DNA from 3 places in the Microbacterium oleivorans genome. Region 3 is predicted to be linked to each of the others. Evidence: predicted binding sites of a transcription regulator. Region 3 holds the regulator's gene; each other region holds the start of a gene.
The links. The regulator HrcA, encoded in region 3, represses chaperone genes, less so after heat shock. The targets are predictions, from matches to a motif close to TTNGCACTCGNNNNNNNCGAGTGCNAA.
Positions count from the first base shown of each region.

Region 1: groES (co-chaperone GroES) is a predicted target of HrcA. The motif match lies at 5,645-5,671, and genes of this name have one in related genera.
Region 2: HW566_RS12295 (Hsp20/alpha crystallin family protein) is a predicted target of HrcA. The motif match lies at 2,258-2,284, and genes of this name have one in related genera.

Region 1 is NZ_CP058316.1:2,409,495-2,417,209, reverse strand. Features, by position in the region: gene HW566_RS11485 (ABC transporter ATP-binding protein) at 1-349, shown strand, start outside; gene HW566_RS11480 (ABC transporter ATP-binding protein) at 346-1,068, shown strand; gene HW566_RS11475 (hypothetical protein) at 1,370-2,368, shown strand; gene HW566_RS11470 (ABC transporter substrate-binding protein) at 2,614-3,978, opposite strand; gene rarD (EamA family transporter RarD) at 4,197-5,135, opposite strand; gene groES (co-chaperone GroES) at 5,274-5,570, opposite strand; gene HW566_RS11455 (class I SAM-dependent methyltransferase) at 5,704-6,891, shown strand; gene HW566_RS11450 (hypothetical protein) at 6,906-7,199, opposite strand; gene tsaD (tRNA (adenosine(37)-N6)-threonylcarbamoyltransferase complex transferase subunit TsaD) at 7,196-7,715, opposite strand, start outside.
Region 2 is NZ_CP058316.1:2,590,072-2,597,786, reverse strand. Features, by position in the region: gene HW566_RS12300 (HNH endonuclease signature motif containing protein) at 147-1,619, shown strand; gene HW566_RS12295 (Hsp20/alpha crystallin family protein) at 1,758-2,183, opposite strand; gene HW566_RS12290 (L-serine ammonia-lyase) at 2,314-3,705, opposite strand; gene HW566_RS12285 (FUSC family protein) at 3,795-4,865, shown strand; gene HW566_RS12280 (FAD-binding protein) at 5,096-6,349, opposite strand; gene HW566_RS12275 (GntR family transcriptional regulator) at 6,617-7,342, opposite strand; gene HW566_RS12270 (hypothetical protein) at 7,453-7,715, shown strand, end outside.
Region 3 is NZ_CP058316.1:171,351-179,065, forward strand. Features, by position in the region: gene HW566_RS00915 (ExeM/NucH family extracellular endonuclease) at 1-637, opposite strand, end outside; gene lepA (translation elongation factor 4) at 841-2,691, shown strand; gene HW566_RS00925 (DUF1990 family protein) at 2,718-3,377, shown strand; gene hemW (radical SAM family heme chaperone HemW) at 3,377-4,594, shown strand; gene hrcA (heat-inducible transcriptional repressor HrcA) at 4,670-5,707, shown strand; gene dnaJ (molecular chaperone DnaJ) at 5,747-6,868, shown strand; gene HW566_RS00945 (16S rRNA (uracil(1498)-N(3))-methyltransferase) at 6,873-7,601, shown strand; gene HW566_RS00950 (histidine triad nucleotide-binding protein) at 7,648-7,715, shown strand, end outside.

The sequences.
Region 1 (7,715 bases), 1.1 Mb from region 3:
TCTGAAGGACCTCGGGATGACGGTCGTGTTCGTCGAGCACGACATGCACATGGTGCGCCACATCGCCGACTGGGTCGTCGTCATGGCCGAGGGTCGGGTCGTCGCCGAGGGCCCGCCCGAGAGCGTGATGCAGAACCCCGCGGTGATCGACGCCTACCTGGGCGCCCACCAGGACGTCGACCTCGGCGTCGTCACCGGCCGCCATGCCGGTGAGCTACCGCCCGAGGCGGAGGATCTCGTCGAGAGCGTGAACGAGCTGGACCACGCGATCGACGAGGCGCCCGTGGCGGCTGCGGACGGCCCGACCTCGGGTGCTTCCGTCGACCAGAAGGCAGAGGACCAGAAGTGACCGATTACGTCGTCGAGCTCGCGGATGTGCACGCCGGGTATCTGCCCGGGGTCAACATCCTCAACGGCGCGAACCTCACCGCCGCGAAGGGCGAGCTCGTCGGGATCATCGGCCCGAACGGAGCCGGCAAGTCGACGATGCTCAAGGCCATCTTCGGCCAGGTCAAGGTGCGCTCGGGGTCGGTCAAGCTCAACGGGGACGAGATCACCGGGCTGCGGGCGAACAAGCTCGTCTCCAAGGGCGTGGGCTTCGTGCCGCAGACCAACAACGTCTTCCCGAGCCTGACGATCGCCGAGAACCTGCAGATGGGCGGCTATCAGCGTCCCAAGGCCGTCGCCGAGCGCACCGACTTCGTCACCTCGATCTTCCCCGACCTCGCCAAACGCCTGCAGCAGCGGGCGGGCTCGCTGTCGGGCGGTGAGCGCCAGATGGTCGCGATGGGCCGCGCGCTCATGATGGACCCCTACGTGCTCCTCCTCGACGAGCCGTCCGCGGGCCTGTCGCCCTCGCGTCAGGACGAGGCGTTCCTGCGCGTCTCGGAGATCAACAAGGCCGGCGTGACCACCATCATGGTCGAGCAGAACGCCCGCCGGTGCCTACAGATCTGCGACCGCGGCTATGTGCTCGACCAGGGCCGCGATGCCTACACCGGCACCGGGCGCGAGCTGCTGAACGACCCCAAGGTCATCGGCCTGTACCTGGGTACCCTCGGCACCTGAGCCCGGGCGGCGCGGGCTGTTTGCTGAGCGGCCTGTGTGCCGAGCCGGCGTCCTGGCCACCCGGGCCGCATGTCGAGCGTGGCCGCATTCGCCTGGCACCCGCCGCCGCGATCCTTCGAGGATGCGGGCGGCGGGCGCCAGGCGAATGCGCTGTTGCGGCACCTCCCTGGCGGGGGGCTCCTCCCCGGGCGGGGACTCATCCCCGGGCGGGGACTCATCCCCGGGGCGGAGCGCGAGACGGGTGTCCACGGATCGCGCGCGTGTGCACCGAGACGGAGGGCGGTCGGTCGACGCTCGGAGCATGTCCCGGCCACCTGCACCTCTGCCGAGCGCCCTCGGCGGCGAGTTCTCGTGCTCCGCCGCATCCGCGATCGGGATCTCAGCGAAACGGATGCGGGCACGCGACCTCGAGACACCGTTCCGCGGCGTGCGGCGCCGCGTTCCTCCCGCCGGCGACGGTGCCGCCACCGATGCCGCCGACCACACGCCGCTCGCCGCGGACCGGGCCCTCGAACGCCGAGTCCGCGCGGACGCTCGTGCCTATGCGCTGATCATGGGGCCGGGCTCCTTCTTCTGCGGCCGAACGGCGGCAGTGCTGTTCGGCATCGGCATCGGCCACGGTGACGAGCTCGAGGTCGGCGTGATCGCGCCGGCGCGCGCGCCGCGCCGGCGCGGCATCCGGGGCCGGCAGTGGGCCCCGAGCCATGTCGAGGTCACCGAGGTCGCGGGCCTGCGGGTCTCGACGCCGGCGTCGACGTGGGCGATGCTGGCGCGGGAGTCCGACGTCGCTGAGTTGGTGCGTGCGGGGGACGGATTCGTCCGCGTGCCGCGCGGTCCCGGCAGGCACCCGATGCCCCTCGACCGGCTGGCTACGCCGGAGGAGCTGGCCTCCGCCGCATCCGCGGGCAGGCGGGTCGGCGCCGCCAGGCTCGCTGAAGCGCTGACGCTCATCCGCGTCGGCTCGATGTCGCCACTCGAGACCGACTGCCGCCTCGTCCTGACGGCCGCCGGGCTGCCCGAGCCCGTGCTGGACGTCGAGATCCGCGATCGCGCCGGAAGGCTGGTCGGTATCGCGGACGCCGCGTGGCCCGACTACCGCGTCCTCGCCGAAGTCGAGGGCGACCACCACCGCACCTCGCGCCGGCAATGGGTACGCGACATCGAGAGGCACGCGGCACTCACCGCTCTCGGGTTCGACGTGGTCCGGCTGACCTCCGCGCACATCAGGCATCCGCGACCCGCCGCAGTCTCTCTGGTCGGCGACGCGCTGCGCCGCCGAGGCTGGTCGCCGCAAGCCTGAGCGTCTCACCTGATCCTCCGGGCGCTCACCTGGCAGCTCGTGCCCCCGCTCCCTCGGGACAGCGGCGCCACCTGCCAACCCAAGCCACACAGGACCCAACCCACTGCATCCAACCTGGCAGCTCATGCCCCCTCCCCCACGGGACAGCGGCGCCACCTGCCAACCCGACCCGCGCCCACCCCAGCCCCGGGGCAAAAAGGTGGGCCCCGGTCCGAAGACCGGGGCCCACCCTGTGTGTGACGAGATCAGCCCACGCGGACGAACTCGTAGTTGTTGTCGTCGCCGTACTCGAAGACACCGATGGATGCCTCGGTCGGGTCGCCCACCTCGTTGAAGGTGATCGGACCCGAGACACCGTCGTAGTCGGCGGCCTCACCGGCGATGATCAGGTCGGCGCACTCCGCGAACGTCGTGCACTTCGTGCCGTCGCCGGCACCACCCGAGACAGCCTGCAGGTTCGCCGCGACGTCCGGGCCAGCCGTGGATCCCGCCTGCAGCGCCGCGAGGGCGAGCAGGACGACGGCATCGTACGACTCCGGTGCGTAGGTGTAGTCCTGCAGCTCGGCGTTGCCGGCGCCCGTCCAGAACGCCTGGAGCTCGTCGCGGAACGACGAGATCGACGCGGGGTCGACCGCCGGGTAGGTGCCCTTGGCACCGGCGAGCGTGCCCGCCTCGAAGTCCTCGCTGAAGTTCGCGAGGTTGCCGTCGACGAAGTACAGCTTGTCGGCTGCGAAGTCGGCTCCGATGAGCTCGGGGATGATCGTCTTGACCTCCTCGAACGTGATCAGCGCGATCGCGTCGGGGCCAGCGGCCAGAACGTCCTCGACCTGAGCCGAGAAGTTCGTGTCACCGGTGTTGTACAGCGAGGTCGCGACGACCTCACCGCCGGCGGCCTCGAAGGCGGCCTTGGTGAAGCAGGCGAGGCCCGTGCCGTACGAGTCGTTGAGCACGATCATGCCGAGCGTCTCGTTGCCGTCGGCACCGATGAGGTTTCCGAGCACCTCGCCCTGGAGGACGTCGGAGGGAGCGGTGCGCCAGTAGAGGCCCTTGTCCTCGTAGCCGGTGAACGCCGCCGAGGTGTTGGCCGGGGAGAACTGGACGGCGCCGGCCGCGATCACCTGGTCGATGAACTGCAGCGACGTGCCCGAGGACGCCGCACCCACGATCGCCGTGGCGCCCTCGCCCAGCAGACGCGGGATCTCCGTCTCGTACGCCTTGTTGTCGGTGTCGCCCGAGTCGCCCTGCTTCAGGTCGATGGTGATGCCCTTGGCGGCCGCGTTGATCTGCGACGCGGCGAACTCGGTCGCCGAGATCTCGGGCGGGCCGAGGAAGGCGAGGTTACCGGTCTGCGGCAGCGCCGTGCCGATCGTGTAGGTGAGGTCGGTGCCGGGGCCGGTCGAGGTCGAGCTGTACTCGGGCGTGTAGGACGCGGGCTCGGCAGCGGCGCAGTCGATCGGGAAGTCGGCCGCCGCCGAATCGCCGCCGCCGGCGTCACCCGAGGCTGCGGGTTCGCTGCCTCCGGCACATCCGGCGAGGACGAGGGCACTCGCGCCGATCACGGCGATACCGCCGAGGACCTTCGCAGTGCGGGAACGGGTGAGAACGCCCATTGTGCTCCTTGATGAGTGGGAACGCGCGGCCGAAGCCCCGCGAGGTTGGGTCAAACCTAGTGGCGGCGCCGCACCGGGGATGTTGCGATGTGTTAACGGTCTGTTACGCGACCGAATCGTTACCTACGGGCCCGACTGTTCCGCGTCGCGGCGCGGATGGTACCGGTGCCACACCGCCCCTCGCCGCCCCGGGTCGGGGCGCCTGCGACGGACCGAGGTCAGACGACCGGAGCGACGTCGGCAGGGCCGCCCCGCCGCGGTCGGCGACCAGCGCGCAACGAGTCCAGGCTCAGCACGACGAGGGCGAGCCACACGAGGCCGAAGCCGATCCAGCGCTCGATCGGCATCGGCTCACCGAGGATCCAGGCGCCGGTGATGAACTGCAGGATCGGCGCGGCGAACTGCAGCAGACCGATGACCGTCAGGCTGCTGCGCCGCGCGCCCGCGGCGAAGAAGAGCAGGGGCGTCGCGGTGACCACGCCGGCCAGCAGGACCAGGAGGGTGTGTCCGCCGCTGACCGAGCCGAGCACCAGTCCGCCGGTGACGGCGACCACGATGGCCTGCACGATCGCGATGGGCGCGAGCCAGAGCGACTCGAGCGTCAGCCCGCTGACCGCGTCGACCGACGGCCCGATCTGCTTCTTGACGAGGCCGTAGGCGCCGAAGCTCGCGGCGAGCGTGAGCGCGATCCAGGGGAAGTCGCCGTAACCGACCACGATGACGCCCACCGCCACGACGGCGATGCCGATCGCGACCCACTGCGCCGTGCGCAGCCGCTCCTTCAGCACGAGGACGCCCAGCAGCACGGTCACGATCGGGTTGATGAAGTAGCCGAGGCTGCCCTCGATGACATGACCGGTGAGGGTGCTGATCAGGAAGACCTGCCAGTTGACGTAGATGAGGATGCCGGCGACGATCGTCCACAGCACGAGCCGGGGCGTGCGCAGGATGGCGATCAGCTTGGGCCACGCCCGCAGAACCGTGAGCAGCACGGCGCAGAAGACGAGCGAGAACAGGATGCGCCACGACACGACCTCGAACGGGCCCATCGGCGCCAGCACCAGGAAGTACAGGGGCATGAAGCCCCAGAGGACGTAGGCCGCGAAGGCGTAGACACCACCGAGCGTCCGTTCGCGGGCCGGGTCGAGGGGTGTCACGGGCCAAGCCTAGTTCGGTCGTGACATGCCCGCGGTCCGCGCGACTGCCAACGATCGCCGCTCCCCTGCCACGACCCGCCCACCGGGAACGACGAAGGCCCGGGTGCGGAGCACCCGGGCCTTCGGAAGAGCGTCGCGTCAGCGAACGACGACGGCGAGCACGTCGCGCGCCGAGAGCACGAGGAACTCGTCGGCACCGAACTTGACCTCGGTCCCGCCGTACTTGCTGTAGATCACCCGGTCGCCGACGGCGACGTCGAGCGGAACACGGTTGCCGTTGTCATCGATGCGGCCGGGGCCCACGGCCACGACCTCGCCCTCCTGGGGCTTCTCCTTGGCGGTGTCGGGGATGACCAGACCACTCGCGGTGGTCTGCTCGGCCTCGACCTGCTTGATGACGATGCGGTCCTCGAGCGGCTTGATGGAAACCGACACGGTCTACCTCTTTCTTCGACAAGACTGGTTGGCAATCTCACCCTGAGAGTGCCAAGTCCGAGTGTAGAGCGACGTTGGCACTCACGCAACGCGAGTGCCAATCCGATGCGGGGTCGGGGCGTAGGCTGGCCGAGTGGATCACGCCGAGCTCGCCGCGCTGCTGACCCCCGAAGGGCTGCGGCTGGTCGACTCGCTGCAGATCACCTCCACCGCCGACGCCGCTGCCGCCGTCTCGCGGCTGCGGCGCGAGGGGCTCTCGCCCGATCTCGTCTCCGCCGCCGTCGGACAGGCTCGACTTCGCGAACGTGCGATCCAGAAGTTCGGTCCCTTCTCGTCGCGGATGCTGTTCACCCGCGCGGGTCTCGAGCAGGCCACGCGACTCGCCGTCGCCGCACGCCACGCCGGGCGTTTCCGGGACGCCGGCGTCCGCCGCGTGGCGGACCTCGGCTGCGGCATCGGCGGCGACGCGCTGGGTTTCGCCGGCATCGGGCTCGAGGTGCTGGCCGTCGACGCCGACGAGACGACCGCGGCGATCGCCGCCTACAACCTCGCCCCGTTCGGCGATGCAGCGCAGGTGCGCCACGGCCTCGCCGAGGAGACGGCGCTCGACGAGGTCGATGCGGTATGGCTCGACCCTGCTCGTCGCACGGCCGGGCACGGCGAGACACGGCGCGTGACGGCATCCGCCTACACGCCCTCACTCCCCTGGGCGTTCGATCTGGCCCGTCGGCTGCCGACGGGGATCAAGCTCGGTCCCGCGTTCGATCGCGAGGACCTCCCCGGCGATGTCGAGGCCCAGTGGATCAGCGCCGACGGCTCGACGATCGAGCTCGTCCTCTGGTCGGGGTCCCTCGCCCGGGAGGGTGTGGGACGCGCCGCGCTGGTGCTGCGCGGCGACAGCGCGGCCGAACTCACCGCGACGGGCGACAGCCCCGACGCCGAACCCCGACCGCTCGGCGCCTACCTGCACGAGCCGGACGGCGCGGTCATCCGAGCACGGCTGATCGGCGAGGTCGCTCGATCCCTCGACGCCGGCATGCTCGAGGGGGGCACCGCGTATATGACCTCGGACGACGGGCGACGGAGTCCGTTCGCCACCACCTTCCGTGTGCGCGAGGTGCTGCCTCTGAAGACCCGCGACATCGACGCGGTGCTGCGCCGCGAGGGCATCGGGACCCTGGAGATCAAGAAGCGGGGCGTCGACATCGATCCCGCGCAGTTCCGCAGGAAGCTCGCACTGTCGGGCGGTGCCGCCGCGACCCTCTTCCTCACCCGTGTGGGCGAACGGCGCGTGGCCGTGCTCGCCGACCGTCTGCACTGAGCCGCAGCACGCGCTCAGCCGCCGATGAGCCCCGCACGGAACGCGCCCCACGTCAGCCACCCGGCGCTGTAGACGAGCGAGAGCGCTCCGAGCGCCAACGCCCAGCCCCCGACCAGCCGGCTCTCCCACGGGCGGCGGAGCGAGAGGACGGCCAGCACGACGGCGGCGATGCCGAGCGGGAACGCCCACCCGACGAGGAGCGAGAGGGCCAGCCCGACGACGGCCAGGGCGAGGGCCCATCCCCCCGACCGCGGCAGCACCTCGGGCTCGGGAGCCCACTCCACCCGGGGGCGTGCCGGCTCGGTCATCCGTGCACCTGGATCTCGGTGACCGGCAAGGTCGAATCGGCTCCGAAGCCGAGGGTCGACGGCGCCGCCCCCGACGCGATCAGCTCGGCGGCGAGCGCGGCGATCATCGCGCCGTTGTCGGTGCACAGGCTCAGCGGCGGGATGCGCACCGCGACCCCCGCCGCAGCGGCGCGCTCGAGTGCGACCTCGCGCAGACGCCGGTTGGCGATGACCCCGCCGCCGAGGAGGAGCCGCGGGACCCCGTGCTGCGCGCAGGCGTCGAGCGCCTTCGTGACGAGGACGTCGACCACCGCCTCGCGGAACGAGGCCGCGACGTCGGCGACGGGCACCGGGTCACCGGCCGCCTCGCGCTGTTCGATCCAGCGCGCGACGGCGGTCTTGAGTCCCGAGAACGAGAAGTCGTATCGATGCGCGGCGAGGTCGGAGGCTCGGGAGAGCCCCCGCGGGAAGCGGATCGCACCCGGGTCGCCGGTGGCAGCGGCGCGGTCGATCTCCGGGCCGCCCGGGTAGGGAAGA
Region 2 (7,715 bases), 930 kb from region 3:
TCGACCATCCCGGTGCAGCGCTCGCCTCCGGAACGGCGTCGACGAGGTAGGGCATTCCTTCCTCCTCTGTCAGCCGTCCCGTCGAGTTGTTCTCGGTGGCTATTTTGTTCTATATCTATGTCGTACCCCAGCGTCAGAATAGGAACATGCAGACGAACGACGGCGACAGCGGCGAGGTCGCCGTCGGCTCGCCGCATGCCGTCGCGATCGCCGGCTTCGTGGATGCCCTCGCGCTCGTGCACGCCGGTGAGATCGCCGCGGTGCGGGCCTTGGCAGACCTCGGGCGGTCGGCGTTGCGTGAGGCGCACCGCGGTGGGGTGCGCGGGATGGCGTCGGATATGGAGTTGCGGTCGGTCGCGGCTGAGGCGGCAGGAATCGCGCGGCGCGGTGACCGGCGGGTGCAGGCCGACATCGACCACGCGATGACGGTGGTCGACGACTACCCCGCGATGTTCGCGGCCTGGGAGCAGCGCCTCGTCACCCGGGAACACGTGGACGTTGTCGTGAAGGTCGGGCGGGTGGTGCCGGAGGAGGTGCGGCCGGAGTTCGACGCCGCCGCAGTGGCCGTGTGTCAACGCGATATCGCGACGCGGGTGGCCGGGGCGTTGCAGAACCTGGCGGAGCGGATGCACCCGCGGTCGTTCAGCGAGCGTCACCGGGAGGCCGCGGCCGGGCGGTGCGTGCGGTTGTCGCCGGGGGTGGATGGGATGGCCGACCTTTCGGCGACGGTGCCGATGGTGATCGCGGCGGGGATCTACGACCGGTTGACGCAGATGGCGCAGTCCGTGAAGGACGCCCGGGCGGATGCTGTGGCGGTGGATGCCGCGGGCGCTGGCGCGGTCGCGGTGGATGGCGCGGGCGCGGTGGACGGCGCCGGCGCCGCTTTCGGAGTAGATGCCGAACGAGATGCCGGTGCCGCTGCCCCTACCCCTGATGCCCGGACGATGGATCAGCTTCGCGCGGATGTTCTCTCGGACCTCGTCCTCGGCGGTGCACCCGTCATCGACCCGACGGTGGGCGTGGACGGGCGTGGTGCCCTCGGGGCGATCCGCGCGAAAGTGCAGGTCGTGATCACCTCAGACACCCTCACCGGAAACGACGAACACCCCGCCGAAGCGACCGGCACCGGACTCATCGACGCCGACACGGTCCGGGAACTCGCCTCACAGACGGCGACGTGGGACCGGATGTTCATCGACCCGATCACCCGCACACCGGTCGAAACCGACTCCTACCGGCCCCTCCCCGCGATGCGGCGGCTGCTGCAGACCCGCGACCAGCACTGCCGGTTCCCCGGCTGCCGCAGAGCCGCGATCCGCTGCGAAATCGACCACACCATCGACCACGCCACCGGCGGCCACACCCACATCTACAACCTCGCCCACCTCTGCCAACGACACCACTCCATGAAGCAATTCACCAGCTGGCGGGTGGAACAGGCCGGCGGCGGAGTGCTCGTGTGGACCTCACCCCACGGCAGGGTCTACCGAGAAGACATCCCCATCCCCGCCGTCTGCTTCACACCAGAACTCGCCACACCACCACCCGCACCACCCGGCCCACCCGGGCCGCCCGTCCGGGGCACCGGCGCGCCACCCGACCCGCCGCCACCCTTCTGACACGCCGCCGCCCTTCTGACGCGGCACCCGCTCATGTCCCTCCGGCGCGAGACGACCCAGAACGACGATGGCCGCAGCCCCCGTGCGGGGACTGCGGCCATCGGATATCGGCGCGGGGCCGAGGCGGTCGGGCCGAGGTCAGTTCTCGATCGGAACGACCGGAGCGGGCGCGTCGGTCGAGACCTGCACCTTCCGCGGCTTCGCCTTCTCGCTGACCGGGATGGTCACGGTCAGCACGCCGTTGTTGTACGTGGCGGCGATGCCATCGGTGTCGACGCCCTGGCCGAGGTTGAGCTGCCGCAGGAAGCTGGCCGCCTCGCGTTCGCGAGTGATCCAGGTGACGCCCTCTCCGCTGGCGAGCGTGCGCTCGGCGCGGACCGTCAGCAGCTGACCGTCCACGTCGATGTCGACCGACCCCGGGTCGATGCCCGGGAGGTCGGCGGTCATCACGTAGTGGTCGCCGTCGCGGTAGAGGTCCATGGGCATCCGGCGCGGGCCGCGGCGCGTGTCGAAAAGGCTCGAGGCAATGCGGTCGAGGTCGCGGAACGGGTCATAGGTGGCCATCGATCTTTCCCTTCTCTGAGTGTCTGTGTTGAGATCTTCCGAAGTTGAGTCGTGTCGGCTCAACTGCGTCCAGATTAGCACTCTGCCCCTGCGAGTGCCAATGGTTCTCGCAGGGCGAACGGACGCCCGATCAGCACTCCACGACGTTGACGGCGAGACCGCCCTCGCTCGTCTCCTTGTACTTGTGCGACATGTCGATGCCGGTCTGACGCATCGTCTCGACGACGGCGTCCAGCGAGACGTAATGCGTGCCGTCACCGCGCAGAGCCAACCGTGCCGCGGTCACCGCGGTCGACGCTGCGATCGCGTTCCGTTCGATGCACGGGATCTGCACCAACCCGCCCACCGGGTCGCAGGTCAGGCCGAGATGATGCTCCATCGCGATCTCGGCCGCGTTCTCGATCTGCGCGTTGTCGCCGCCCATCACCGCGGTGAGGCCGCCGGCCGCCATCGCACAAGCCGACCCCACCTCGGCCTGACAACCGCCCTCGGCGCCCGAGATCGAGGCGTTGGCCTTGAAGAGCGAGCCGAGCGCGGTCGCCGTGAGGAGGAACCGCCGAATGCCACGTCGCCTGTCGAGATCCTCCGGCGCGAGCAGCGACTCAGCGGCGAACCGCCACCAGTACATCGCGACCGCCGGCAGGATCCCCGCCGCCCCGTTCGTCGGCGCCGTCACGACCCGGCCGCCGGAGGCGTTCTCCTCGTTGACGGCGAGCGCGAAGGCACCGAGCCACTCCCCCGGCAGCTCGCGCCCGCCCGCCGACTCGGCGGCCTCGAGCTGCGCACGCATGGCGCCCGCGCGACGCCGCACCCGAAGCATCCCGGGAAGCGTCCCGTCGGCTCGGAGCCCCGCCTCGACGCACTCGGTCATCGCCGCCCAGATCGCATCGAGCCCCGCCGCGACCTCCCCCTCGGGACGCAACGCCTCCTCGTTGCGCCGGGCCAGGCCCGCGATCGAGAGCCCATCACGGTCGCACAGCTCCAGGAGCTCCGCCGCGCTGGTGAAGCGGTAGGGCCATCGCGTCGGCTCACGGCCGCCCTCATCGTCTCCGTCGCGGCGGATGAAGCCGCCGCCCACCGAGTAGAAGGTCTCGGCCGAGACGACGGCGCCCGCGGCATCCCACGCCGTCATCCTCATCGCGTTCGGATGCTGCGGCAGCCGCGTGCGAGGTTCGAACACCACGTCACCGCGAGAGAAGGCGACGGGGTGCGTCCCGTCCAGCAACAGCGCCGCACCGTCGAGCCACCCCGACCACGCTCCGCGCACGTTGCCGGGGGGCACCGTCTCGGGTGCGTACCCCTGCCATCCCGCGACGACGGCGTCAGGGGTGCCATGACCGATGCCGGTCGCCCCGAGAGAGCCGTACAGCACGCAGCCGACCCGCGCCACCGACGGCAGCACCCGCGCCTCCCGCAGCCGCTCGACGAAAACCCGGGCCGCGCGAAGCGGTCCGACCGTGTGGGAGCTCGAGGGTCCTACGCCGACGGAGAACAGCTCGAACGCCGAAACGTATGCGCTCACGGTCTCAGGCTACGTCAGCACCTGCCGCACCGGGCCTGCCGCGTCAAGGGCCTGTGGTCGGCGGGCACGCACGCATACATTCGCCCACGATGAACACCGCTCCCCACCCCCGCGTCGCCTCGCTCGCCGCCGCGGCCCGAACCGCCGGGGGCGAGGCGTTCGCCGTGTCGCGCCTGCTGCTGGCCGGCAAGGCCGCACTGGCCGCGGCGATCGCGTGGTACCTGGCCCCGCTGGTCCCCTTCGCACACGACGGGTACTCCTACTACGCGCCCCTCGGCGTGCTGGTGAGCATGTATCCGACCATCGCCGACTCCGCGAAGGCGGGCCTCCAGGCCGTGGCGGGCCTCGCGATCGGCATCGCGATCGGGCTGGTGGGCCTGGTGATCGTCTCGGGACCGAGCCCCCGCATCCTCGGCGTCGCGATCGTCGTGGGGGCGGGGGTGGCGATCGGCGGCATCCGCGCCCTCGGCACGGGCCGGGACTGGATCGCGATCGCCGCCCTGTTCGTGCTGCTGCTGGGCGCGAACGACGCCGGGGGGTTCTCGGTGTCGTACCTCGTCACCATGGCGTTCGGGGTCATCGTCGGCGTGGTCGTCAACCTCCTGATCGTCCCGCCCCTGTACCTGCGCCGCGCGTCCTCACGACTCTCGCAGCTCCGCGATGCAGTCGCCGACCGGCTCGACATGATCGCGGTCTCGGTCGGCTCCGGGTCGGCACCCGACCCCGCCGGGCAGCACTATCTGAGCGAGATCCTCGATGCGGTCTCGACCGACGTGCGCGAAGCAGCGCGCAGCCGCAAGGCCCATCCGCTCGCGCGACGCAGGCGCGGTATCGACGCCGAGAACGACGGGCGCATGCGCGCCCTCGAAGAGACGGTGCGTCAGACGCTCGAACTGGCCGAGGGTGTCGTCGCACTGCCGCTCAGTCGTGACGCAGCCCTGCTGCGCGCGCAGCTGGCCGAAGCCGTCCGCGCCACCGCTCGAGCCGTCGCCCACCCTCTCGGCGATCCGGAGGCCCCCGCCGCCGTCGACGCCGCCGAACGGGCCCTTGCGCGGGTGGTCGAGGCCGTTCCGGCCCGCCACGACGGACGCATCTCGCCCTGGACCCGCACCGCGGTCGACCTCGAGCGCATCATCACGGCATCGCGCCCCCTCACGTGACCCGCCGGTGCGTCCTCCCGCTCAGCGATCTCACAGCTCGCCGCGCAATCCGCTGACACCGGGGCCCCGAACAACCCCCCGTGCCGCTGGTGTGCGCACAGCCGACCCGGGTCACTCCGATGACGCTGGGGGGAGCCGTTCTCGTTCTGCTGGGGAGCAGACGGGACCACGGGGTTGCCGCGCGGCTCGGACGGCGAGCGCACACCAGCGGCCATGCGTCCGCCCGCGGATCACCGTGCGGCGATGCCGAGCACCCGTTCGAGATACGGGCCCGAGAACTTCCCTTCGGGATCGACGCGAGCGACGAGCTCGCGGAAGTCGTCAAGGTGGGGCAACGACGCGTCCACCGGCATCGAGAACACCTTGCCCCAGTGGGGCCGAGGGTCGTAAGGCGCGAGCGCGCGCTCCACGTGTCCGATCGCGGTGGCCACGGCATCCGGGCGGTTCTTCCACGTGAAATGGATGCACACGCTGTCACGACCGAAGCCGGGCGAGAGCCACAGCCCGTCGGCGGCGACCGTGCGCAGCTCGGTCACGAGCAGTGCGGGCTCCACGCGGTCGGCGATCGAGCGCACCGCTGCTATGGCTGCGACCGCTGAGGCTCGGTCGACCCAGTACTCGGTCTGGATCTCATCGCCGTTGGACGGGGTGGCGTCGATGCGGAAGTGCGGCAGACGGTCGCACCAGTCGCCCGGCACGCCGCCCTGTTCGGTCGTGTTGTCGACGCCGTCCGCGGCGGGCGAATCCGCCTTGTCGCTCACCCGCCGCGCACTCAGGATCTGACCGGGCATGTCGGCGGCGGAGTCGTCGGCCAGCCGCTCCTTGAGCCACAGCTCGCCCACGTCGGGGGTGTTCCACCGCGTGAAGACGCTGACGCTGTAACCGGATGCCGTCACCTCGTCGAACCGCTCGAACAGGTCGTCCCACGAGAGGCCGACGTAGGTGTCCTGTCGCACCCGGTAGGTCGGCTCGATCGCGAGCGTCACCCGCGTGACCGGCCCGAGCGCTCCGAGGTTCACGACCTGGCCGGCGAACTCCGCGTCGTCCGCGGCGACACGGCGAAGGCCCCCGTCGGGTCCGATGAACTCCAGAGTCCGCACCGCGGTCGCGAGCGAACCGTTGCGGTCTCCCGAGCCGTGCGTCGAGGTGGCCGTCGCTCCGCCGACCGAGATGTGGGGCAGCGACCCCATGTTGTGCAGCGCCCACCCGCGGTCGGTGAGATGGCGGGCCACGACGGCATAGCGCGTGCCGGCGCCCACCGTCACCGTCCGCGACGCCTCATCGATCGCGATGGCCGGATCGATCGCGGTCAGCGCCAACAACGCACCGTCGGTGTCGGCCAGGTCGTTGAACGAATGCCGCGTGCCGAGCGATCGGATGCGGGGGCGGGATGCCACCAGCTCCTGCGCCTCGGCGACGCTCGTCGGAACGAGGATCTCTGCGGCGGCGAAGGTGTGGGTTCCGGCCCAGTTGCGTTCGGTCACGACGTCACGCTACGCGACGGCGCGCCAGAAAGAACAGGTCGACAACAAACAAAGAAGCCCCCGCAGAGCGGAGGCTTCTCGTTCACTGTCTCAACACAGTGTGCGCCCGAAGGGACTCGCACCACTAACCTTCTGATCCGTAGACCAAGCGGTAGCCAGCGAGATCCGCGTGATCACGCGGGCGATGGAGGCCGGTGCACACATTCGTGCACACATCGACGTCGTGCACCAGTCCGGCTCGACCGAAGGTCGTTACGACACCCGTGATCACGCCAGCGCGCGGAACTCCGCCGAGTAGCGCACGACGAGTTCGGAGGCGCGAGTGCCGTGCTCGGCGACTCGCCGCCTCGCCTCCTCGCCGTCGCCCGCATCGATCGCCTCCGTGATCCTGCGGTGGGTCTCCGCGTTCTGCATCAGGAGCCGAGGGTCGCCTTGCAACGCCGACCACGTGAGCCCGCGCGGGATCCGGTGGTGGAGGGCGTCCACCGATTCCGCGAGCTGGCTGCTGCCCGCCGCTTCGATGACCGTCGCGTGGAACAGGGCGTTCGCCCGATACCAGAGCTGTCGTGACGCCTCGACGTCACCCTCCCCCGCACGAGCCGCCGCTTCTTCGAAGATCGGCTCCGTGGAGCGGAGCCGATCGATCATCTCCCGGGTCGCGTCCCGTGCCGCACGGAAGGCCGCGTGGCCCTCGAGCACGCTCCGGACTTCGAAGGCGTCGAGGATGTCCGTCACGCTGGGCATCGTCACTCGCGCCCCGCGGTTGGGCACGAGCTCGACGATTCCGAGAGCTTCGAGCCGCCGCAGCGCCTCCCGCACCGGCATCCGACTCACGCCGAACTCGGCTGCGATCCGCTCCTGCCGGATCCACGTCCCGAGCGTGAGGTCCCCCTCACTGATGCGGTCCTGCAACGCGTCGACGATGCGGTCGACCGTCGCGCCGACAGGCGATGCTTCGACAGCGGGCCGTGCGCCCCGTTCGACAACCGTCATCGTTCTCCTTCACCCGTAGATTGGATCCTATCAAGCGGTGGTCGGCTCGCCTTCAGGTCGACTCGCCATGTCTCCCGTCAGCCGCGCTCATCGACGAGAAGGTCGCCGTCGTGAACCATGCCCTCGACGCCGTCGATGCCGTGGTGATGCCGACGATCATGTCCACGGATCGACCCACCGCGGTCGCGGAGGCGATCGAGTACCGGCGCGCGTTCGGAAGCAAGCTGAGCCATCTCATGCTCCCCGTCACCGCAGTGGAGCTGCGCTCGGTGCAAGATCACGTCGCCGCGGTCGCGGAGTCGTCGGGGTACCGGATCACGCTGCAGGACTATCCGCGGCCGACCGGCGTGCACGTGGATGTCGAGGTCCTCTG
Region 3 (7,715 bases):
GGCCCTGGGGCGTCGGCGCACCGGCGGTGAAGTCCGCGGCGTTGTCGGCGGTGTTGGTGAGGGCGTCGTCACGCGCGACGGATGTCGCGTTGGTCGTGGCCGGGGCCGCGCCGGCACCGGCGAAGTGCGTCGCGCCGCCCCAGCCGACGAGGTCGACCACCTGAGGGAGATTCGCGATGCCGGTCGCGCCCGCCAGCGCGTCGCGGCTCGAGACCAGCGCGACCTTGCCCTGCGAGCCGCTGAGGGCGACCGTGCCCTCGACGTCGGCGTCGAAGCCAGGGAGCGAGGTGTTCGCCCCGGTGGCCTGACCGACCAGCACCTGGCCGCCTGCCGGGACGACGGCGCCGGCGAGCGGGGTCACCTGCCACGATGCTCCGGTCGCGGAGGCGTACTGCACGCTGTACTGCGACAGGTCGACGGCGGCGTCCCCGACGTTGGCGATCTCGACGAAGTCGCGGTTGAACGGTGCGCCGTTGTTGCCGCCGCCGCCGTAGACCTCCGAGATGACGAGGTCGGCGGCCGGATCCACGGCCGCCGCCGCGCTGATCGGGAATCCGATCGCCGAGGCGACGGTGGCCGCGGCGATCGCGGCGGTCAGAGTGCGCGAGCGCGCGCGAACGTGAACTGACGAGGTCACGGAGATCTCCCAGCGGCGCGGGCACGAGGGGGATGTCGCGCGGGGACCGGCCGTGCTTCGAGCTTCGGCTGAGGATCGCCTGGGAGCAAGCAACGAATGTGTTAAATCTTCCTCATCCCGTCTACCCGCGGGCGGGAGCGCGATGCGACCCGACGCCGCTGCGGCGCGTGGCCGGGCGAGGCCCCGGGTAGACTGCCCAGGACATGTCTCCGCGCGCCTCCCAGCCGCTCGCGCCTGCCGCCACGCCGCCCGAGCTCATCCGCAACTTCTGCATCATCGCCCACATCGACCACGGCAAGTCGACGCTGGCCGATCGGATGCTGCAGATCACCGGCGTCGTCGCCGACCGCGACATGCGCGCGCAGTACCTCGACCGGATGGACATCGAGCGCGAGCGCGGCATCACGATCAAGAGCCAGGCCGTGCGGATGCCGTGGTCGAAGGACGCCGGCACCTTCGCGCTCAACATGATCGACACGCCCGGCCACGTCGACTTCACCTACGAGGTCAGCCGGTCGCTCGCCGCGTGCGAGGGCGCGATTCTGCTCGTCGACGCGGCTCAGGGCATTGAGGCCCAGACGCTCGCGAACCTGTACCTCGCCCTCGAGAACGACCTGCAGATCATCCCGGTGCTCAACAAGATCGACCTGCCGGCGGCCGACCCCGAGAAGTACGCCGCGGAGCTCGCCAATCTGATCGGAGGCGATCCCGCGGACGTGCTGCGGGTGAGCGGCAAGACCGGCATGGGGGTCGAGGAGCTGCTCGACCGCATCGTCGACCGCATCCCGGCACCGGTCGGCGACCCGGACGCTCCAGCGCGCGCGATGATCTTCGACTCGGTCTACGACGCCTACCGCGGCGTCGTCACCTACGTGCGGATGGTCGACGGAAAGCTCGAGCCGCGCGAGCGGATCCAGATGATGTCGACGCGCGCCACCCACGAGCTGCTCGAGATCGGCGTGTCCAACCCCGAGCCGATCCCCGGCAAGGGGCTCGGCGTCGGCGAGGTCGGCTATCTGATCACGGGCGTGAAGGACGTCCGCCAGTCCAAGGTCGGCGACACGATCACCACCCACCGCAAGCCCGCCACGCAGGCGCTGCCCGGGTACACCGACCCCAAGCCCATGGTCTTCTCCGGCATCTATCCGATCGACGGCAGCGACTACGGCGACCTGCGCGAGGCGCTCGACAAGCTCAAGCTCTCCGACGCGTCGCTCCAGTACGAGCCCGAGACCTCCGTGGCGCTCGGCTTCGGGTTCCGGTGCGGGTTCCTCGGGCTCCTCCACCTCGAGATCATCACCGAGCGTCTCTCGCGCGAATTCGGCCTGGACCTCATTACCACCGCTCCGTCGGTCACCTATGAGGTCGCGACCGACACCGGCGAGACGGTGGTCGTGACCAACCCGAGCGAATACCCGGACGGCCGCGTGGCCGAGGTGTCGGAGCCGGTCGTGAAGGTCGGCATCCTCGCGCCGAAGGACTACGTCGGCACGGTCATGGAGCTCTGCCAGACGCGCCGCGGCACTTTGCTGGGCATGGACTACCTGAGCGAGGACCGTGTCGAGCTGCGCTACAACATGCCGCTGGGCGAGATCGTGTTCGACTTCTTCGATCACCTCAAGTCGCGCACCCAGGGCTACGCGAGCCTCGATTACGAGCCGGCCGGTTCGCAGACGGCCGACCTGGTCAAGGTCGACATCCTGCTCCAGGGTGAGAAGGTCGACGCGTTCAGCTCGATCGTGCACCGTGAGAAGGCCTATGCCTACGGCACCATGATGACCGAGCGGCTGCGCAAGCTGATCCCGCGACAGCAGTTCGAGGTGCCGATCCAGGCCGCCATCGGCGCTCGCATCATCGCGCGCGAGAACATCCGCGCGATCCGCAAGGACGTGCTCGCGAAGTGCTACGGCGGTGACATCACCCGCAAGCGCAAGCTCCTCGAGAAGCAGAAGGAGGGCAAGAAGCGCATGAAGATGGTCGGGCGCGTCGAAGTGCCGCAAGAGGCCTTCATCGCGGCGCTCTCGGGCGACGTCGAGGGCAAGGACAAGAAGTAGCCCCAACCGGATCCACGAGGAGACCGATGCATCAGCGACGCGGGACCTTCCGAGACGAGACCGTCGACTACGCGGCGGTCGGTGCGACGCGCGCGCACGACCTGATGGCGTATCCGCCCGAGCGCAGCCTCCCCGCCGAGAGCGCCTGGCGCATCGGCAGCGGTCAGTCGCGCTTCGACACGGCCGCCGACCTCCTGATGTCATGGTCGGCCCTGCGCGGTGCCGGCCTGCGCGTGAGCGACGTGCGGCCCGCATCGGGCCCCATGTACACCGGCGTCGCGTTCGACGAAGAGGGCAATGCGGTGGCGCCGAGCAGCATGGAGCACGAGCAGCGGTTCGACTCGGACGGCACCCCGTACGTCGGCGCGGGCACGACCCTTCGCGTGCACGGGCGCGTCTCGGGCCTCAGCGCGGACGCCGAGCTGCGCGTGATCTTCGTCGACGAGGAGCCGCGTCGGGTCGCCTTCGCGCTCGGCACGGTCGGCGGCTCGGTCGTCAGCGGCGAGGAGTCGTTCCTGCTCGAATGGCGCGACAGCGACGAGGTGTGGTTCGTGGTGCGCGCGTTCGACCGGCCGACGGCCCTGACGTATCGCATGCTTCCGGCGCTCGTGCGCCGCCGACGACGGATGCTGTTCCAGGGCTATCTCCGGGCGATCTCGCCGCTGTACACGACGCCCGGGGCCTGATGGGCGCAGCGCTGCCTCTCGGTGATCCGGTGCCGGCCGACGGATCGCTCCCGGACGACCTCGCCATCGCGGCCGACGGCGCGTTCGGGGTGTACCTGCACGTGCCCTTCTGCCGCGTCCGATGCGGCTACTGCGACTTCAACACGTACACCGCCACCGAGCTGCGCGGAGCGCGCCAGGATGCGTACGCCGACGAGGTCCTGCGAGAGATCGCGCTCTCGGCGCGTGTCCTCGACGAGCGGGGCCCGCGGCGCCCCGCCGAGACGGTGTTCTTCGGCGGCGGCACGCCGACCCTCCTGCCTCCGGGCGACCTCGCCCGCATGCTGGCGGGCGTTCGCGACACCTTCGGGATCGCGCGCGGCGCCGAGGTCACGGTCGAGGCGAACCCCGACACGCTGACCGACGAGGTCGCCCGCGAGCTGGCCGATGCCGGAGTCACCCGCCTGTCGATCGGGATGCAGTCGGCAGTGCCGCACGTGCTCGCTGCGCTCGATCGCACCCACGATCCGGCGAACGTCGCGACGGCGGTCGCCGCGGCCCGAGCGGCCCGCCTCGATGTCTCGCTCGATCTCATCTACGGAGCTCCCGGCGAGAGTCTCGACGACTGGCGTCGCTCGCTCGAGACGGCGGTCGCCCTCGGCCCCGACCACGTTTCGGCTTACGCGCTCATCATCGAGGAGGGCACCAAGCTCGAGCGGCAGATCCGCCGCGGCGAGGTGCTCGCCCCCGACGACGATCTGCAGGCCGACATGTACGAGCTCGCCGACGACCTGCTGGCCGCGGCCGGTTACCGGTGGTACGAGGTGTCCAACTGGTCCACGACTCCCGAGCAGCGTTCGCGTCACAACCTGGCCTACTGGCGCGGCACCGACTGGTGGGGCTACGGGCCGGGCGCGCACAGCCACGTCGGCGGGCTGCGCTGGTGGAACGTCAAGCATCCCGCCGCCTACGCGCAGCGGCTCTCCGGGGGCGTGTCGCCCGGAGCCGGGCGGGAACGGCCGGACGCCGAGGCGCGTCGCCTCGAGTCGGTGCTCCTGCGCACGCGGATCGCCGAGGGCCTCCCGATCGCGGAGCTCGATGACGATGCCCGGCGCGGTGTGGCCGGTCTCATCGCCGACGGACTGATCGACGGGGCCGCCGCGGTCCGCGGCCGCATCGTGCTGACCCTCCGGGGGCGGCTGATGGCCGACGCCGTCGTGCGAACGCTCACCGAGTGAGTCCCGGCGGCGATCCTCGCTCGCGGCGCGGTAGAATTGGCACTCCCGTACAGCGAGTGCCAGCGAGGAGGTGACATGGTTTCGGAACGCGGACTGCAGGTGCTGCGGGCGATCGTGCAGGACTATGTCGACACCCGTGAGCCCGTCGGCAGCAAGTCGATCGTGGAACGCCATGCCTTCGGAGTGTCGGCGGCGACGATCCGCAACGACATGGCGCTGCTCGAGGACGAAGACCTCATCGCCGCGCCGCACACGTCGTCGGGACGCGTCCCGACGGACAAGGGATACCGGGTGTTCGTCGACCACCTCGCGGGGCTGCGTCCGCTCAGCTCTGCTCAGCGCTCCGCCATCGCGACCTTCCTCGACGGCCCGAGCGACCTCGACGACCTCCTCGTGCGCACTGTCCGTGCTCTCACCCAGCTCACGGGGCAGGTGGCCATGGTGCAGTACCCGTCGTTCGCGCGGGCGCAGGTGTCTCATCTCGAGCTGGTCGATCTCGGCGGCGGGCGCCTCGTGGTGATCGTGGTGACCGACACCGGGCGCGTCTCGCAGCGCGTCGGGGTCGTGCGCACAGTCCTCGACGAGGCCCAGTTCGCTGTCGCGAAGGCGACCCTGCGCGCCGCGGTGACGGGGAGCTCGATTCGCGACGCGTCGCAGGCCGTCTCCGCCCTCGCCGGCGACGTGTCATCGCGCGACGCGATCGGGGAGGCTGTGCGCGAGATCGCCCGGATCCTGGTCGAGGAACTCGAGACCTTCCGGCAGGACCGTCTGGTGATGGCCGGCACCGCCACGCTCGCTCGGCGGGAGGCCGACTTCCGCGGCAGCATCTACCCGCTGCTCGAGGCGATCGAGGAGCAGGTGACCCTCCTGCGCCTCATGGGCGAGATGGTCACCGACGAGCGGGGAGTGGCGACCCGCATCGGCCGTGAGAACGAGGCCTTCGGGCTCTCGGAGGCATCCGTCGTGACGAGCGACTACGACGTCCCCGGCTCCCATGCGCGGGTCGGGCTCATGGGGCCGACCCGGATGGACTACCCGACCAACCTCGCGACGGTCCGCGCCGTCGCCCACTATCTCAGCCGGCTGCTCGAGGACGACGAGAGCTCCCGCTGACCCCACCCACCCACGCCCCTCCGGGCGGAAAGGCGATCCGTGGCTGACCACTACGAGGTCCTGGGCGTCGCGCGCGACGCGTCGCCCGACGAGATCAAGAAGGCGTATCGACGCCTCGCACGAGAGCTGCACCCCGACGTGAATCCCGGCGCGGACGCGTCCGAGCGCTTCAAGCTGGTGACGCACGCCTACGACGTGCTCAGCGACCCCGAGCAGCGCCAGCGCTACGACATGGGCGGCGATGGTCCCGGCGGTTTCGGGGGAGCCGCGGGCTTCGGCGGGTTCAGCGACATCTTCGAGACATTCTTCGGCGGCGGTGGTGCCGGCGGCGGCCGCGCCGGCGGGCCGCGATCGCGCCGGGAGCGCGGACAGGACGCCCTCGTCCGCGTGACGCTCGAGCTCGGCGACGTCGTCTTCGGTGTGCACCGCGACATCGAGGTCGACACCGCGGTGCTGTGCGAGACCTGCCAGGGCTCGTGCTGCCAGCCCGGCACCCAGCCGGTCACCTGCGATGTCTGCCACGGCGCCGGCAACGTCCAGCGCACGGTCCGCAGCCTGCTCGGCAACGTCGTGACCTCGCAGCCCTGCAACGTGTGCCAGGGCTACGGGACGACCATCCCCTACCCGTGCACGACGTGCCAGGGACAGGGACGGGTGCGTGCTCGCCGCACTGTCTCGCTCGACATCCCCGCCGGTGTCGAGACGGGGCTGCGGCTGCAACTGCCGGGGTCCGGCGAGGTCGGTCCGGCGGGCGGACCCAATGGGGACCTCTACCTGGAGGTGACCGTGGCCGCCCACGACGTGTTCAGCCGCGAGGGCGACGATCTTCTCGCCACGCTCGAGGTGTCGATGCCCGACGCGGTGCTGGGCGCCACCACCACGATCGAGTCGCTCGACGGCCCGGTCGACCTCGAGCTGCGGCCCGGCGTGCAGTCGGGTGACGTGCTGACGATCAAGGCCCGCGGGATCACGCCCCTGCGCGGAACGAACCGCGGCGACCTCCGAGTCGGCGTCCACGTCGTGACGCCGACTCGCCTGGACGCGAAGGAACGCGCGCTGATCGAGGAGCTGAAGCGCCGCACGAAGGCACCGGCCCCGCACCTGGCGGAGTTCCACCAGGGGATGTTCGCGAAACTGCGCGACCGGTTCCGGAACAGCTGATCCCATGGCGCTGCACTTCGTCGTCGACGCGCCGCTGGACGCCCAGCCGGGCGAGAGCGTCGAACTCACCGGCGCCGAGGCTCACCACGCTGCGGGCGTGCGGCGGGTGCGGCCCGGCGAAGCGGTGACGGTCGGCGACGGTGCCGGCACCTGGCTGAGCGGGACCGTCGTGTCGGCCGACCCGAGACTCGTGCGCATCGACGTCACCGGGCGTCGGGACCTCCCGGCGCCCGAGCGCCGCGTCGCCCTCGTGCAGGCTCTCGCCAAGGGCGACCGCGACGAGCTGGCAGTGCAGGCGTGCACCGAGCTCGGGGTGGACGAGATCGTCCCGTGGCAGGCGGCGCGCAGCGTTTCGCGCTGGAGCGGACCCAAGATCGAGCGTGGCATGCAACGCTGGTCGACCATCGCTCGCGAGGCCGCGAAGCAGGCACACCGGCCATGGTTGCCCGACGTCGCCGCGCCGGCATCGACGGCCGATCTGGTCACGCGGGCGACGGGGAGGCGGATGCTGGTGCTCGAGCCGTCGGCGACGCAGCCGCTCAGCCGCGTCGACCTGGGCGACGGCGACGTCGACCTGGTCGTCGGTCCCGAGGGCGGGATCGCGCCGGAGGAGCTCGAGGCGCTGCGGGGCGCCGGTGCCACCCTCGTCCGCCTGGGCGGCACCGTCCTGCGCACCTCCACCGCCGGGCCCGCCGCGCTCGGTGTGGTCAACGTGGCTCTCGGACGCTGGTGAGCGCCGGCTCCGGTCCGATCGCACACCCCGCCGATAGACTGAGATCATGAGCGAACCGTCCGTCTTCACGCGCATCCTCCGCGGTGAGATCCCCTCCGAGATCGTCGCCGAGAC